3 regions of the Pseudodesulfovibrio piezophilus C1TLV30 genome follow, and region 2 is predicted to be linked to each of the others. Evidence: predicted binding sites of a transcription regulator. Region 2 holds the regulator's gene; each other region holds the start of a gene.
What was found. The regulator sigma-54, encoded in region 2, starts transcription at its own class of promoters, with help from an activator protein. The targets are predictions, from matches to a motif close to CTGGCACGGNNNNTGCTT.
Positions count from the first base shown of each region.

Region 1 (5,998 bases), 1.6 Mb from region 2:
TGGGGCGTGAGCCTGTTTTTTCAAGCAGGGTGATATAATTGTCCAAAGCGGGTTCCAAGAGCGAATGATCCGGTCCCAAAGAAGATTCATAGGCAGCGAGGCCTTGCTCATAGAGGGATGCAGCCTCTGCTTCATGACCGGTTTTGTCCAGAAAGAGTGCCAGATTGCATAAGGATTGGGCTGTCTCTGGGTGGTCCTCTCCGTAGGTCGACCGACGTACTTCAAGGCTTTCTCGAAAGTGATTTTCTGCGGCATTTTCATGACCAAGCTCATCCTGAAGCAGGCCTACCATGTTGAGGTCTGCGGCCACTTCCGGGTGATTGTTTCCATAGATATCACGGTTTATTTCCAGAGATCGTTCTGCCAGGCGAAGCGCTTCTTCCGGCTTGTTCATGGCCTCATAAAGCAAGGCAAGATTACTCAGACAGGCGGCTATGGAGGGATGTCCATCGCCATGGGTTTGAGTCAGGACTCTCAGGCATTCCTTGAAGGTTGTTTCCGCTTCGTTCCATTTGCCGAGAGCCTGGCGGACTACCGCCAGACTGTTGAGGATGGGAGCGGTGATTGGGTTTTTATCAGTGAAAATTTCCTTTTGCAGTTCCAGGCATCCCGCAAATGCGGTTTCGGCCCGCTCATGGTCTTGCCCTGCCCAGAGAACGTTTCCCAGCCCTTCCAGGTCGGCACAAATGTCAGGATGCTGCCGTCCCTTGAGAGCCACGTCCACAGCCAACGCATGATCCAGCAGATCAGCGGCCTCGCTGTGACGATTTTGATAATGGAGAGAGAATCCGGCCTGGTGTAATACCCTGTTAGCCGCCGCGCTTGTGATTCCGAGATCCGTGACTAGTGTGCGGCAGGCCATGACATGGGGCATGAGCCACTCAACTGTCGGCCAATTGGCTGGTTCTGCATCGGGAAGGACGAGGTTGAGGGCGTAAATAGCCCTGCTTGCCCATTGAATACGTTCCTGAGACGTCATTGCTTCATGCAGGACATGCCGGACATCTTCGTGAAGTTGGAATATCTGTTCATCTGCATCGATTTTGATCAGATGTCGTGTGATCAGTGGATTAATGGTTACTGTGGCGGCGAAAAAGGCCGCAGCCGGATTGATGAGAGAAGGATTATGCGGTGTCCCTTCCACTGACAGGGCAAAATCATAGGGCAAGGGCGTTTCGGCCAGCATTGCGGCCATGTACAAGGCTTCGGCTGCTCCTGCCGCGTCTTTTTCCACTTCCTTGACAGCGTTCAGGATTTCCTTGGCGGAACGTGGGAATATATCGGTCACGGACGGGCTCCTTTGCTTTCCGGCATTGAGTGTGTCCCCTATCCGTTTTGATGCTTGAAGACAAGTCGGTGGGTCGTGATTCCCTTCCCCTTTTCAGCTGGAATGGATGTCGCTCACCATGTCAGAGTGTCTATTCGATAGAGTATCGGAAAGTCTCTAGTCAGCTCAAGAAGGGAGCCATGGGGGGTGACCGTCATCCACGACTCCCTGTGCTTGCGTCTGCCTCTGGCTATCGTTTGATGCTGATTGTGGTGTTAAGCAAGGAATCGGAAGTGGTGATGACCTTGGTGTTTGCCTGGTATCCGCGTTGGGTGATAATCATGGTCGCGAACTCTTCCGCCAGGTCCACATTGCTCGTTTCCAGATAATTTTGCTGCATGGTGCCACGGCCGTTTTCATTGGCGACACCTTCAATTGGGTCACCGGAGGCATCGGTGGCCAGAAAGTTGGTGGAACCGGCACGACGAAGACCCCATTCACTATTGAAGCGATACATGGCGATCTGATAAAATTCTTCTGATTGTCCATTGGTAAAATGGCCTGTCAGAAATCCTTCTCGATCCACGCTCGTGGTTTCGAGGTATCCCCATGAATATCCGTTCTGGTCTTGGTACAGGGTCACGGACCCGGAGTCATAATCCGTTGTAGATCGCGCATCCCGTTCTGCCAGATTGGCCATTCCTGCGAGGGCTGCCGTATTCGTCCCGACGGACGCGGCCCCTCCGGCTCCCGATGTCCAGGTTCCGGTACTGGATGAAAGACCAAAGTCGTAGGCGATAGTCTGAGCAGCTCCAATGGCCGCGCCTTCGCTTCCAAAAGTGTAGTCGAATTCTGGTCTGCCGTCTTCACTGAAGCTGGCCTGCCCCCAGGAAGACAGGCTCTTGCCGCCGGCCCCGCTGGAAGCATTCAGTGCAAATGCCGAATGGTCCACCAACTCGCCGGATGCGTTGAAAGTCAGAATACCGAGTCCTGCCAGTCCGGCTGCCGAAGTCCCATATGCGCTGGAACCGTCAGAAGATGCGGGCATGGCGATCAGATATTCCCAATAGGTGAAACCGGAGGAGGCATTGGAGATTGCATTGGAGTCCACCGGGTCGAAGTAGATTGTCATATCCTGTTCATTCCCGTCTTCGTCATAGACATTCAAACTCGTTGAATAGGCGGGCAGGTTATTGCCGAAAGGAGATGAGGCATTTTCATTACTACTGGCGTCGTATGCTTCGAGCATGGCGAAAAAGGGGTTGCTGGAGCTGCTGTATGTATCGCCAGCCATTGCATCAAGGTTGGTAACCATCTGGACGCTGGATGTGGCCAGAGGTTCGGACCTGATCAACCGGGTCGCTACACCATCGACAACAATATCCTCATAGGGGAGTTGCACGTCCGAAGCTGCTGCCGCCACTTCTCCGGTTTCCCTGTCAACGGCATACCCTTGCAGACGATATCCCTGTGGATTGACGAGGTATGCTTCATTGTCAAAGCGGAATGCCCCTGCCCGAGTATAATAGGAAGAGTCAGAACTGCTTCCGGTTCCGTTTGCATCGCGAATTCCGAAGAATCCATTGCCTGTGATGGCGAGGTCAGTGACCGTGTTCGAGCTTTCGAGCGCGCCTTCTTCGAAGACATTGCGAATTTCTCCCATGCCCACGCCCATGCCTATCTGGCTCGCATACTTGGCACCGGATTGATACTCTGCTCCGCCTCCTGCCATCTGTTTGCTGATCAGATCAGCGAAGAGGGCATCGGATTTCTTGTATCCGATTGTGTCGACATTGGCGAGGTTGTTACTGACGACCTGCATACGGTCGCCATGGGCAATGACACCTGTTGCGCCTATATACAAACTGGAAAAACTCATACCTGCCTCCAATCCGGCCTTAACCCGGATCTGGTTGGGAACGTCCGGGAGACCAATCCCGGCAAATATTTCCCGATTCCTTCTCGGTGTGTAAAAAGCAATCTATGTGCCAGATAAAAAAATCTTGGCAAAAAGCTTGTTTTATTAAGAAAAGTTAATGGAATATATTCCCTGTAGCCTGTTTTAAGAGAAATTCGGGAAAAAAGATCCTGTGCGAGAGAGTGCCTCTTTGCATCCATTCTTTCTTGCCATGTACCCGAAGCATGGGTAGGGTTGCCCCGACTTTGAGTCCTGTGACATGAAACCAGTAACGAACGGAGATTATGATATGAAGCGGATCACTACCCTGCTTGGAGCAACTTTGCTCGGCCTCATGCTTCTTGCCGGTTGCAATCAGCAGTCCGCAAGCATCACCATTGGCGTGGTCGACGAAGCCGCAGCCTTTCAAAAGAACCAGGCAGCAGCCAAGGCCATGACCTACCTTCAGGAACTTGGCGCACCTCTCCAGAAAAAGGCTGAAGCCGCTTATAAGGCTATGCAGGCGGAACAGAATGATGAAAACGTAGCCGCTTACAAGGCTGCCATGGGCGATTTGCAGGGCGTCATGAACGGCGAACAGCAGCGTATTGTTGCACTGATCGATGCCAAGTTCAAAGAAGTGCTTGAGAACTACCGCACGGAAAAAGGGCTGACCCTGATTCTGACCAAGGAATCTGTCGTTTCTGCAGCTGACACCGTTGATATTACCGACGATATCGTTGCCGCCATGGATAAGCTCGAACTGGACTTCTCCAAGCCTGAAGCTCCGGCTGCTCCTGAGGCAGCAACTCCTGCTCCCGAAGCTCCTGCCAAGGAAGAAGGCAAAGAATAGTTTCTGCCTCATTCGGATTATGAAATAAAAGGCCTGTTCGCAATGCGAACAGGCCTTTTATTTCATCGGGAAGGAGAAAATCAGCCTTGGCTGAAAGTCTTCATTTCTTCATGAGCTTTATCCAGTTTGACAGTAAATTCGGAAAAGTGCGTTTTGGTGGTTTCCAGGTCATTCTCTCTGGCTGAATTCTCCATGAGAAGTGCGACATCAACAAGAGGCTTGGCTCTCACCACGCCACACATGCCTTTCAACGAGTGTGCAAGTTTGGAGGCTTTCTCTGCATCGTTTTCATCCAGAGCCTGGGCCAGTGCTTTCTTGCGTTCAGGGCTGTCTTCCATGAATGCGCCCAGCAGTTCATGCGCAAGTTCTTCATCGCCAGCAAGGCTTTGCAAAAATTGATGTGAGTCGAATATCGAGTCAGTCATTATGCTCTCCATTTAATGTCTGGTATGGATGCCTGAGTGGTATCATTCCTGTTAGGTCAATGGAAGTGTTATAACGTTATATAATAAGCTCTTCGTATATTTCTTCATAATGTCTGACCACATGGGAGAGAGTGAATTTTTTTTCGATGTGTTCGCGGGCACGCCTGCCGAGCCGCTCCCGCTCCGAGGGCGACAGCCTGCAGAGGCGGAGAATGGCCTCAGCCAGTTGCTCTGCATCAGAGGGTGGAATGACTGTTCCTGTTTTCCCTACCAGGAGAGCCGAATCGCCCACATCCGTGACGATATTCACGGTTCCACATGCCATGGATTCTCCTACGACATTGGGAAAGCTCTCCCCAATGGATGATGAGACATGGATATCCATGGCTGCCATCAGGCGTGGGATATCCCGGCGTTGGCCGAGCAGACGAACGCGATCTGGGGGAAGTCCTGCTTCGGCTATCCATGCCGCAACTTCGAGGTTGTCATGGTCCATGCCGCGTCCTATCAGCAGCACAGTGGCATCGCATGACGCGACAACTCGTCCTGCGGCCATGATCATGGTTCGCTGATCCTTCATGGTATCAAACCTTGCGACATTGCCGACAAGGAGAGTGGAGTCGCTCAAGGATAATTCGGCCCTCACGCTTGGCGAGGCTGTGATATCAGGAGCCATGGTTATGGTGTCAAAGCCATTGGGGATGACTTCGAAGCGACGAGGAGTGTAGCCCAACTGCATGTGAAATCGCCTGGCTTCGTGGGAGTTGGTCAGGATCGCATCAGGGAATGAAGACAATGCCGCACACGCCCTGAGTGTGATGCCGGTCATGCGCCGGTATTCATCCAGAGCCATGAAAGAGCATCGAATATTCCAAACGACTTTTGGACGTTTTCCTTTTGGAAAGGCCAGCCGCGTGGCAATCAATCCTGCCAGATCTGCATGATAGAGCCATGTTTGAATCACCTCCGGCCGCCATGAGCGAATCAGACGCATCAGACGAAGCAATCCCATGGGAGAAGGTATCCCGCGTTTCATTCCCAGTCCTTCGACCATGAATCCGGCCTCGCGGAGTCGGTCTCCCATTGGACCGGGGTCAAGAAGGCTGACCACACGGGATGTAAAGCGTTCACGATCCATCCCTGTCATGAGGCGGAAGAGCATTGTCTCTGCGCCACCGACATCGAGGCCTGTAATGATATGCAGAATTTTCATGGCAAATGTTCTAGCCTGGGTTGGCGAGGTTTCTCAGCCCCTACCATCATCTCTCGTGAAAAACCAGCCGGAGCGATTTCGGTTTTTTGGTCTCCGGCCAAGATCGGGGTGGTGCTTTGGATCACGCCTCTCAATGCCAGACATTGGAGCTCATGAAAAGGACAGCGCCGAAAAGTGTGATCCCGGCCGCTCCACACAGGGAAAGGGCTGCGTAAAGGACATTGAAAAATTTTCGGTTGACCCCGGAGACCGTGAGCGTGGCACTTCGTGCGGCCACGGCGGCCCAGGCAAAGAGTGTGGTGGTCAGTCCCATTCCTATGGCCATACTGATTATGGCACCCAT
Region 1 covers NC_020409.1:2,570,854-2,576,851, forward strand. Annotated here, with positions in the region: gene BN4_RS12105 (tetratricopeptide repeat protein) at 1-1,288, opposite strand, end outside; gene BN4_RS12110 (flagellar hook protein FlgE) at 1,518-3,146, opposite strand; gene BN4_RS12115 (OmpH family outer membrane protein) at 3,475-4,017, shown strand; gene BN4_RS12120 (Hpt domain-containing protein) at 4,098-4,442, opposite strand; gene BN4_RS12125 (glycosyltransferase family 4 protein) at 4,519-5,655, opposite strand; gene BN4_RS12130 (HoxN/HupN/NixA family nickel/cobalt transporter) at 5,786-5,998, opposite strand, start outside.
Region 1: a site for sigma-54 is predicted at 3,242-3,259, ahead of BN4_RS12110 (flagellar hook protein FlgE). Genes of this name have one in related genera too.

Region 2 (5,998 bases):
CGACGTTCAAGCAGAAGCTCCTTTTTCACCAAGTGCATTTGGTGTCACTCCGGGAAGAGTTCCTATCAAGATATCTTCAGAACGCATGATTTATGATGAGAGTGGGAAGATGGTTTCTTTTGTTGGAAATGTCGTTGCTGAACATGGTGATTTAACTCTTTGGGCCCATAAATTGTCTGCATACCTTGCTTCGAGCTCTGATAAAAAATTTTCGGCTGACAGTATTGATAAAATCGTAGCAGAAGGGAGTGTGAAAGCCCAAAAAGGGCGTTCACGAGGATCATGTGGCAAGTTGATTTATTTTGTCAGTCGTCAAGTGCTTCGGATGGAAGATAATCCTCAATTACAGGATGGTCCTAACAGTTTAACAGGTGACGTCATTAATTTTTACGCCAAGGAAAATCGAAGTGAGGTTGTTGGTGGAAATGGCAAGAGAGTACAGGCTGTTTTTATGACCCCTGACAGTGTCAAGGTGCAATAATGTCTGATGGTTTGATAGCAACAAATCTGTCCAAAAGGTACGGCCAAAAGGAAGTTGTACACGGCATAAATCTGGAACTGAATCCACAAGAAGTCGTTGGATTGCTTGGGCCAAATGGTGCAGGTAAAACAACTACTTTTTATATGCTTGTTGGGATTGTTAAGCCAAATACTGGGCAGGTTTCTTTGTCGGGGAAAGCTCTGACGAATAAACCTTTGCATGAGCGGGCTCGGCTTGGGGTGAGTTATCTTCCTCAGGAAAATTCTATTTTTAAAAAACTATCAGTTCGTCAGAATCTCGAAATAATACTTGAACAGACGTCTTTGAGTTCCAAGGCTCAGAAAAAAAGAGCTGAAGAGTTGATGGAGATGTTCACTATCAGCAAACTTGCGGATCAAGCAGCCATGTTTCTTTCAGGAGGGGAAAGACGTCGCTTGGAAATTGCAAGAGCGCTCATAATGGATCCGAAATTTATTTTGTTGGATGAGCCTTTTGCCGGTGTTGACCCTATTGCTGTTATTGATATTCAGGATATCATTTCCGTTCTGAAAAGCATGGGGATAGGGATTCTTATTTCTGATCATAATGTTAGAGAAACATTGAATATTTGTGATAGAGCATATCTTGTCTACGAGGGGACTGTTATTCTCGAAGGGACTCCAGATATTATCGTGCAAGACAGTCGAGCTCGTCAAATCTATCTCGGTGAGGATTTTCGTCTTTGATTTCTTTTTTTTGTGCCTTTCAACTCATTGATGATTTACACATACCGTAAACATTGGTACACTTCTTTCATATCATTTTCTCTTTCTCATTAATCCAATAGTTACAATATATTACTCAAGGAATGGCTTGCTTACAGATTTTCGCTGTGGCATAGTAGCAGCGAGATGTAGTAAAAAAACTATTAATGTAGAAGAATATAACTTGAAATATAGATCTTGTTTAGTCTTTAAGGCTTCATAATATGGGACTTGAACTCAGACAACAACTCAAGCTTTCTCAGCAACTGGTCATGACTCCCCAGTTGCAGCAGGCCATAAAGCTGTTGCAACTTTCTCGCCTTGAGCTTTTGGAAACTGTTCAACAGGAACTTCTGGAAAACCCTTTTCTGGAAGAAACAGAAATTGAGACAGAAATCCGAGAGAAAGAGGAGTTAACTGAATCTCAAGCAGAAGAAGAGCTTGTGCGGACAGCTGATTGGGAAAATTATTTGGGAGAATTCTCAAGTACTTCTAAGCAGGCGTCGGCACGTGATTCCGAGGTACCTGAAGAAGGACTTTCTTTTGAGGCTCGGCTTGCCTCAAAACCCTCACTGGATGGGCATATGAGCTGGCAAATGAGATTGTCTAATTTCTCAGAATCAGAAATTGCTATCGGTGAAATCATTATCGGTAATCTTGACCATAATGGCTATCTTCAGGCCACTAATGAAGAAATTATGAGCATGGTCGATGCTTCGGATGAAGAAATTGAAGCTGTGATTTTGCGACTCCAGCGGTTGGACCCTGTTGGTGTGGCTGCTCGAACGCCACAAGAATGTCTTCTCGTGCAAATGGATGTTTTAGGGCTTGATGATCCTATTCTGTTCTCCTTGGTTAAGGACCATCTGGAAGATCTCGAAAAAAACCGTTATAAGCCCTTAGCTAGGAAATTTAAAATTTCCATGGAAGACCTCAAGAGTTATCTTGATTTAATGCAGACGTTGGATCCTATGCCTGGGACCAATTTTTCCAGTACAGAACCTCACTATGTAAGTCCTGATGTCTTTGTATACAAGTACGGTGATGAATTTGTGATTATCCTTAATGAGGATGGGATGCCTCGATTGCAGATGAATTCATTTTACATGGACACTATGCGGGATGTTGCGGATAAGGAAAAAGATTATTTTCAGGAAAAGATGCGTTCTGCCGCGTGGTTGATGAAAAGTCTGTACCAGAGGCAGAGAACGTTGTATAAAGTAGTCGACAGCATCGTACGATTTCAAAGAGGTTTTTTTGAAGAAGGAGTTACAAAACTCAGGCCTTTAATTCTTAAGGAAGTTGCTGAAGATATCGAAATGCATGAATCCACCGTGAGTCGGATTACCACAAGTAAATATGTTTCGACTCCTCATGGTATCTTTGAGTTGAAATTTTTCTTCAACAGCGCATTGGATTTGAATGATGGTTCGCAAGTCGGTTCAGAAAGTGTTAAGGCACTCATCAAAAAAATGATAGCGAACGAAGATACTAAAAGACCGTTAAGTGATGAAAAAATTGGTGAAATTCTTAAGGATGAGCTTGATGTTAATATAGCTCGACGTACTGTTGCCAAGTACCGTTCAGCAATGGGAATTGCATCTTCTTCAAAGCGTAAACAATATTTCTAAGTTCAGTTTCTTTCACCTTTTGAACAGGAGGTAGTGTATGAACATAAGCTTCACTTTCAAGAATTTTGAGCCGTCTGACCATTTGAAGGGTTATGCACAAAAGAGATTTGAAAAGATAGGTAAGTTCGTTCCCGACTCCGAAGCAGATCTCCAAGTCAATCTTTTAGTAGAAAAGTTTCGGCACAAGGCTGATGTTATTTTGAATGCTGACAACATTCATATCTCTGCATATGAAGATTCAGAAGATATGTATTCTACCATTGACATGGTTTTGGATAAGCTTGAGGCTCAACTGCGTAGAATGCGTGAAAAGGTCAAGAATAGAAGCAAGCAGGCTCGTGGCAATAAGGTTCAAATGAACTTCTTTTCATATGACGATGTGACAGGAGAACATATACCTACAATTGTTGGCACTGATAGTTACGAAGCAAAGCCAATGTCAATAGATGAGGCTGCGGAGCAATTAAACACGTTTGATAATGAATTCCTCGTTTTTCTGAATGCGGAAACTGAGGATGTTAATGTAATTTATAAGCGAAAGAATGGCGATTACGGATTAATCGACCCTGGTAATTAAATTATGAAACTCGGTGATTATTTAGAAAAGAATTTCGTTCTTTTCAATCTCGCCTCTGATACAAAATCTGAGGCTTTGACAGAACTTCTCGCCCCTATTGGCGAAGCATATCCTGAGATGGACACGGACCAAGCGGTTCGTGTCCTTCTTGAACGTGAGAGCCTGGGAACAACCGGCATTGGTGACGGGATAGCCATTCCTCACGGCAAACTTGAAAATATCGAGAAGGTTGTTATCGCTGTGGGACGAAGTCTCCAAGGGGTCGAATTTGAAGCCCTTGATCATAAGCCATGCTCAATCTTTTTCCTTGTTCTTGCACCTGAGAATAGTGCTGGTATGCACCTTCGTATATTGGCCCAAATCTCACGCATTCTTAAGGATGAGGCTTTTCGAAAACGTTTTATTGAGACTGAATCTCATGATGAGTTATGGCAACTTCTCCAAGATGTTTAAGGTCTTTTAGGATGATTTCTTGATTTCCCACAATTCTTTTCCCGTTGTTGTCGTTACAGGTATTTCTGGTTCCGGCAAAAGTACAGCACTCAAGGTCTTCGAAGATTTGGGTTTTTTCTGTATTGATGGGCTTCCTTCGAGTATGTCTGCTAAAATTGCTGAATTAATTTTAAAGCAGGATTCAAAATACCGAGGGTTGGCTCTTGGGATGGATATGCGGCAACTTGAGTTCAATGATGGTTGGAATCATGCGCTCAAAGAGTTGGCTGCAATGGGAATTGTTCCTCAAGTTCTTTTCTTGGAGGCAAAACAGCCGGAACTTGTTCGACGATATGCCACTACCAGACGGCTCCACCCTTTGGAAAGTCAATCCCTTGGCCTTGATAAAGCTTTGGAGAAAGAACGAAGTCTTCTTGAACCTATTCGAAGCAAAGCTGATCTCGTTTTGGATACAACTGACTACTCTGTGCATGATTTGAGAAGAGTTTTGCAGACAAAGTGGACAGCTATTGAAGAGCTTGGCCGGGGTATGCGTGTTCACATCATCTCTTTCGGTTTTAAGTATGGCGTTCCCACTGAAGCTGATTTCGTTTTTGATTTGCGTTTTTTGCCTAATCCATATTTCGATAAAAACTTAAAACCACTTTCCGGGCTGGATAAGTCTATTCAAAGTTATGTACTTGAGAGTCAAGTCGGGAGCGATTTCAATAGTAAATTTCAAGATTTTGTAACATACATGCTCCCTCTCTATGCCGATGAAGGACGATATAGAATTACGCTCTCTCTTGGTTGCACAGGAGGGCGGCATCGGTCGGTTTCCGTGGCAGAGTCATTGCTGGCGACCTTGAAAAAAAAGGGATATGCAGTGACTATTGAACATAGACACATGGAACTGGGATAAAAATGATTGCTACATCTGGAAATAAGAGAACTTCAGAAGTCGGAGTGGTGCTTGTCACGCATGGAGTGTTTGGTAAGACGCTCCTTGAAGCTGCGATAACTGTTTTAGGCCCCCAAATGAATTGCCAGGCTGTTGGAGTTGACGTGAATTTAGGGGTTGATGAAACAATGGACTCAATCCGGAGAGCTATCCGATCTGTTGAAACAGGAAAAGGAGTTGTGGCACTCACAGATCTTTTTGGCGGGTCTCCAACAACCATGAGTCTTTCACTCATGAAATCAGAGAATCTCGAAGTTATTACTGGTGTTAATTTGCCCATGCTTGTTGCAACGTTGCAGTCTCGAAAGATGGAAATAGATGCTGTTGCAGAAAAAGCTAAGGCTGCAGGAATACAAGGCATAAAAGTCGCAGGAGCCATGCTGCGGAAGAAAACAAAGAAATAGGTTGGCCGTGACACTTGTTCGCATTGATAATAGACTTATTCACGGCCAAATCATTGAGACTTGGCTTCCTTATACAGGGGCAAAGGTAGTCATTGTTGCAAATGATGAACTGGCTGGTGATACATTGCAACAGGAAATCATGTCCTTGGCTATACCCCAAACAGTCTCAAGCCTTTTCATCAGTATTGAGGATCTTGCTCAAGAGATAGGGATGCTTGAGGCGGGGAATATCTCTTCAATACTTGTTCTTTTTTCCAATTGTTCAGACGCCAAAAGAGCGTTTGATTTTGGGTTTGACTATACTAGTCTTAATATTGGAAATGTTCATTATAGCCCTGGGAAAAAACAGATATCCCCAAGCGTAGCGCTTTCCGATGCTGATGAAAGTTGTTTGAAACAACTTTCAAAAAGGGGAGTCATTCTTGATTTTCGTTGTGTCCCCAACGATCCTGTGCAGGTGAGGTTTTAGCCATGATCGAGAGCAATTCTTACCTTTGGTTTGCACAAGTCGCTTTTTTTTTGCCTTCTTTTCTCTTTTTAGGGTCTCGCTCAATGTTGGTCTTCTAGAACGTCCTTTGGTTATAGGGCTTTTTTGGGGCTGCTTGACCGGGAATTATGTCAATAGTTTTAATATTGCCATTTTTTTTGAACTCTTCTGGCTTGATCTCATTCCCGTAGGCACATTTATTCCGCCACATTTGACCGCCGCGACTTTTTCAGCTCTCTCTCTCTCTACTTTTTTTGGCCTGACACACCCCGCAAAAATAAT
Region 2 covers NC_020409.1:572,426-578,423, reverse strand. Annotated here, with positions in the region: gene BN4_RS02840 (LptA/OstA family protein) at 1-481, shown strand, start outside; gene lptB (LPS export ABC transporter ATP-binding protein) at 481-1,206, shown strand; gene rpoN (RNA polymerase factor sigma-54) at 1,449-2,855, shown strand; gene hpf (ribosome hibernation-promoting factor, HPF/YfiA family) at 2,893-3,432, shown strand; gene BN4_RS02820 (PTS sugar transporter subunit IIA) at 3,436-3,885, shown strand; gene rapZ (RNase adapter RapZ) at 3,905-4,786, shown strand; gene BN4_RS02810 (PTS sugar transporter subunit IIA) at 4,789-5,229, shown strand; gene BN4_RS02805 (PTS sugar transporter subunit IIB) at 5,237-5,698, shown strand; gene BN4_RS02800 (PTS sugar transporter subunit IIC) at 5,724-5,998, shown strand, end outside.

Region 3 (5,998 bases), 990 kb from region 2:
CGGGATACATGAATGATGAACCGAACAAGGAGACCATACAGCCTACTATGCAATTCTTACTCAAAGTATCGGTTGGAATCCTCCCGAAAAACTGACATCAAGACCTGGTTCCGGGGAGAAGGTTCCCTCCGGTCCTGACTAGGAAAAAACTTCAGCCAAGGCGGTTTGAACAGAATGACACAGAAGCTCGTGGACGCCATTTTCTGGGATATTGACGGAACGCTCATTCTTACTGAAGAACTGCATTTTCAGTCCGTGGCCGACTATTGTACCAAGCGAGAAATGGAACTGACCGACGCTGACAACGCCGCCATGATCGGCAAGACCATGATTGAAAAATGGGACTATCTCCACACCCAGAAAAATCTTCCTGGATCGGAAACACTCTTCCGGCATGAATGCGCCCAATATTATATGGAGAACCTCAAGAATTGCCGCATCCGCGAGTCGCCACTTCGTCTCATGCGCAAGGCTTCCGATATGAACATCCCACAGGCTTGTGTCTCCAACGGGGACCGCCAGGTCGTACACAATAACATCAACGTCTTAGGGATAGGTTCTTTTATCGATTTCGCCCTGACAGGTGATGATTTTGACAATGGAAAACCAGCCCCGGACCCGTACAGATTGGCATGCAAAAAAATGGGGATTCCCCATTCCCGCGGACTGGTCGTGGAAGATTCCAGGGTTGGTGTCGCGTCAGCGGCTGCCGCAGGACTGACTGTCATTGCATGGCCCGATGCATCCTCTTCCTTCACCAGTGAGGATTTTGCCAAAGCAGACTATCTCATCAGCTCCCTCGAGGAATTTCCGGCTCATCTTCTGGGCCTGACCCAGGCTGATATGGCCTCGCTCACAAAATAAATCGACACAATGACAAAAGCCAACAAGGCAGCTCTCTCCACCGGGTTCAGCCCCCGAGATACGCATTGGTGTCAAATCATTCAGGAGCCGCGCCTTTTGACATGCTTTTCCCAGCATAATAATGCCTGCCGAGCATACGGCTGAAGCCATGAGACAATCTCTCGTGGCAAAAAAGGGAGCACGCAATGCGGTACTATCTGTGCATAGATGATACAGACACCATGGAAACCAAGGGCACAGGATGGCTCATGGAACAGGCCTGTACTGAAATGGAAGAGCGTGGCCTTGGTCAGTTTTCCCGTATCAGCCGCCACCAACTCTTTGTCCATGAAGATGTCCCGTACACATCACACAACAGTTCAATGTGTGTGGAAATCACAGCCTGTCCCTCTGCTGACGAGCTTGTCCGGTATATGCAAAGATACCTCGAGACACGGGCAGCTCATGGTTCAGACCCTGGTCTGTGCATGATTTCCGACACACTTTCGGAAGACGCGTGGCAACACCTTGTTCACTTTGGCCTCGCGGCCAAGACAACGGTCCTCAACAAGAAATTAGCCTATGCGCTGGCGAAACAACTCTCGGTTCACCTGACGGAACACGGCGGAACCGGCGATGGCGTTGTTGGCGCTTTAGCCGGAGTCGGTCTTCGCATGATGGGCAACGATGGCCGCTACAGGGGCTGGCACCACCTGGGACCGGCTGGAACCGTGATGCAGAGTGGAGAAATCACACGCCTCTGCACAGCTCGAATGATTCTGGATGAAAATGGGAACCCGCTTGCCGATTCGGTCCCGGTCATTCTGCAGGACAGAATCAAACTGATACGTCGGAACAGCCAGCCCGTGCTTCTGACCCACCCCGGAACTGCAAACGAAGACAGACATCTGCTCTCCAAAGACATGCTGAAAAAGTATTGATGCTCATGATGCAGCACTGAAAACCCGCAGACAGCATCCTCCCTCCTTCCACCATTCCCTTTAGGTCGCGTCTTTGCTATGAAGCCGCATGACCATAAACGTAAATCTCTTCGCCATACTGGATGCCGTCAGCTATGCTGTGGTGGCTGTCGATCTGGACTGTCGCGTCATCTACCTCAATAAACCAGCGACTCAATTCCTTCAGGCACGGGGACGTGCAGAAGCCGAATATATCGGGCATGACAGCGAGACACTCCTGCCCCTCGCAACACCCAAAGTCCGTGAAGCATTGATCGGAAACGAGTTCAAGCATGGAGAAGGGCGTATCGTGGCAAAGGGCAAGGAACTTTTCTACGAAATCACACCGCTGATGATCGAGGAGAGACTCGCAGGGGCCGTCATCAGCCTGCAACGCCCGGAGCGATATGAAGAACTGGCATGCAACCTGGTCACCTATCAGAACATGGCTCGCCAGCTTCAGACAATCTTTCAGTCCTCCAGCGATGGGATATGGGTCACGGATGGCAACGGAACCATTCTCGATATCAACAAGGCATCCAAACGGCTCAATGCCATCGATGGCTCCACGCTCATCGGAAAGAACGTCAAGGTCATGCTTGATGACGGTATCATAGATGATGCTGTAACCCTGCATGTCATGGAAACAGGCCAGCAGCATACGATCATTCAACATATCAAAAGCACTGGAAAACAACTTCTGGTCACCGGAACCCCTGCATTTGATGATCATGGCAACCTCTTTCTGGTCGTGGTCAACGAGCGTGACATCACGGATCTGAACATGTTGCGTGAAAATCTGGAACAAGCCCGGCGACTCCAGGCCAAGGTGCGGGAAGAATTGGACGACCTGACCATGCTTGAATTCCGCCATGGCGGCGTGGTTGCCGAATCAAAGTCCATGCGTCAGGTTTTGAGCACCTGTTTACGACTCTCCAAACTGGAAGCGACAACTCTGTTATTGCTTGGCGAATCCGGCACAGGGAAAGGGTTACTGGCGAAATTCATTCATAAAAGTGGTCCCAACAAACAGAAACCATTCATCTCCGTCAACTGTGCCGCCCTGCCAGATTCGCTTTTCGAAGCCGAACTGTTCGGGTATCAAAAAGGCGCTTTCACCGGTGCGGTGGAGACAGGACGAGTCGGTCTCATCGAACTCGCGGAAGATGGCACTCTGTTTCTCGATGAAGTGGGGGAAACCCCCTTGGCAAGCCAGGCAAAACTGCTCAAATGTCTTGATGAACGCGAATATTTTCCACTGGGAGCGAGTAAACCCAAGCAACTCAAATGCAACATCATTGCCGCGACCAACAGGGACCTCGACGCCATGGTCCTGTCCAAACGCTTCCGCAAAGACCTCCTCTATCGGCTCAACACCTTCACTGTCTCCATCCCTCCCCTGCGAGAACGCCCCGAAGACCTCTTTGAACTGGTCGCTATGATTCTCCGGCAATGCAATACGAAATACAGCACGGATAAACGCATCACCCCAAAACTCTTTGATCAGCTACAGCGCTACCCTTTTCCCGGTAATGTACGTGAATTGAAGGGACTTATTCGTAAAGGCGTGGTGATGAGTGATGAACCGATCCTGGATGAATTTCTCTTCGATCTGCTCAAGACAGACTCTTCCATTCCCAAGGAAACGGAAAATATCACCTTGCCCCAGGCCATAGACTCAGTCGAACGTAAAATGCTCGCCAAAGTGAGAACCTTTTGTTCCGGTACTCGGGAAATGGCCTCCTACCTCGGCGTCAGTCAACCCACCGTAGTTCGCAAGTTGAAGAAACACGGTATCCGCCCTCCAAAAGAAAACGCCTGACCTGCATTTTGATTCATTTATGAATCACCCTAAAAAACCCCAGTCAATATTTTATAAAAACTGATCAACTAGCTGAAATTATTATATATAAAGTATAAATATTCCGTATTTGAATCTGGACACTCTCTCAACAAATCAACCATTCTTGTCTTAAACGACGCCAGTGATTCATACATGAATCACCTTTTAAGCAAAAATTCCCCATTTCCGATTCACTAACGAATCGCGTTAAAAGGAAACCCAAAGACATTCTCTTATAAATCACCATAATATAACAATAAATATTCCAAGGCACACCCTTTGCTCTCTGAAACATATTGGTGACAGAACAAAACCATCGTTAATTTCAATATTCGAGAAAGGAATTCACATGACACAATCATCGCAAGACGTTTTGTCAAGACGTGCAAAGGCAGTCCCTCCAGGAGTATTCAACGCCACAAAGATTATCGCAGCCAAGGCCGAAGGGGCGGTAATTACGGATATCGAAGGGCGTGAATATATCGATTTCGCCGGAGGAATTGGTGTTGTCAACATCGGACACAACAGCCCCCGAGTCGTTGCCGCGATCAAGGAGCAGGCGGACAAACTGCTCCACTCCTGCTTTCATATCGTCATGTATGAAGGGTATATTTCCCTTGCCGAGAAGCTTATCAAGATAGCGCCAGGTAATTTCGAGAAGCGGGCAGCCCTTTTCAATAGTGGGGCCGAAGCAGTGGAAAATGCGATCAAGATATCGCGAAAAGCCACGGGCAAGCAGGGTGTTGTGGTCTTCGAAAACTCATTTCACGGCCGCACACTGCTCACCATGTCCCTGACCAGTAAGGTCAAGCCATACAAGTTCGGATTTGGTCCCTTTGCCCCCGAGATATACCGGATTCCCCACGCCTACTGTTATCGCTGCCCCATCGGTCGGGAATACCCTTCCTGCGATGTGGGATGTGCAGACGCCCTGAGCAAAATGTTTATCGGCCAATCTGCCCCCGAAAATATTGCCTGCCTGATTGTCGAACCGGTCTCTGGCGAAGGCGGATTCATTACTCCTCCCAAGGAATACTACGCCAAACTCAAAGCTATCTGCGAAGAAAACGACATCGTATTCATCGCTGATGAAATCCAAAGTGGCTTTGGTCGCACCGGACGGATGCTCGCCATGGAACATTGGGGTGTTGTTCCTGACCTGACCACCGTGGCCAAATCAATGGGCGGTGGCATGCCAATATCCGCCGTGGTCGGCAAAGCTGAGCTGATGGATGCTCCGCAGGTTGGGGGGCTGGGAGGCACGTACGGTGGCAACCCTGTGTGCGCAGCAGCCTCGCTGGCTGCCATTGAAACCATTGAGGAAGACAACCTCCTGGCCGTTGCTGAAAAACTGGGAGAAACCCTCCGCACCAAATTCGAAGGACTGATGGACAAGTTCCCCATCATCGGCGATGTGCGTGGCAAGGGTCCCATGCTCGCACTGGAGCTGGTCCACTCAAGAGAAACCAAAGAACCCGCTGCGGACAAGACCCGTGAACTGGTCGCATACTGCCTGGAGAGAGGCTTGATTCTCCTTTCATGCGGCAACTACGGGAACGTCATCCGCACCCTGATGCCCTTGGTCATCACCGAGGAACAAGTGGAAAAAGCCCTCTCCATCATGGAAGAGGGATTCGTAGCAATTTCTAAATAAGTAAACGTTTAGCTATCAGGAGAGAGAGAATGAAACGGATTTACTTGCTGGTACTGGGGCTTGCAATGAGCCTGGTCCTGCCGTCACTGGCTTTTGCCCAAACCACTGTCAAAGTTGGAAACATCCTTCCCTTGTCCGGTCCCTCCGCGTCGGTCGGCCAGCAGGGAAAACAAGCTCGGGAAATGGCTGTTGAGGAAATCAACGCTGCCGGGGGTATCAAATCCCTGGGCGGAGCCAAAATCGAATTGCTTTATGCTGATTCCAAGTCCGACCCCAATGTCGGCGTGACAGAGGCCGAGCGCTTCATCAACACGGAAAATGTCCATGTCCTCACTGGCGCATGGAACTCCGGCGTCACCTACCCGTCCACAGCTGTTGCCGAACGATATGGCATCCCCTACATCGTGCCCGTATCCGTCCGCGATACCATCACGGAGCGAGGATTCAAGAACGTCTTCAGGATTGCTGCCAAGGATTCCTGGTGGACCCGCGATCAGTTCGCTTTCCTCAAGGACATGGAAAAGGAATTTGGCGAGAAGCTGTCCACCGTGGCCTTTGTTTACGAAAACGGCGACTGGGGGACCGGTTTTGCTTCCCAGTGGAGAAAGCTTGCCGAAGCCTCCGGCTACAAAGTGGTCCTGGATGAACCGTATCCTTCTTCCGCCACAGACCTGACTCCGGTCGTCAACAAGATCCGTC
Region 3 covers NC_020409.1:3,226,777-3,232,774, reverse strand. Annotated here, with positions in the region: gene BN4_RS14975 (HAD family hydrolase) at 175-864, shown strand; gene BN4_RS14970 (hypothetical protein) at 1,050-1,784, shown strand; gene BN4_RS14965 (sigma 54-interacting transcriptional regulator) at 1,873-3,624, shown strand; gene gabT (4-aminobutyrate--2-oxoglutarate transaminase) at 3,995-5,299, shown strand; gene BN4_RS14955 (ABC transporter substrate-binding protein) at 5,329-5,998, shown strand, end outside.
Region 3: a site for sigma-54 is predicted at 3,913-3,930, ahead of gabT (4-aminobutyrate--2-oxoglutarate transaminase). Genes of this name have one in related genera too.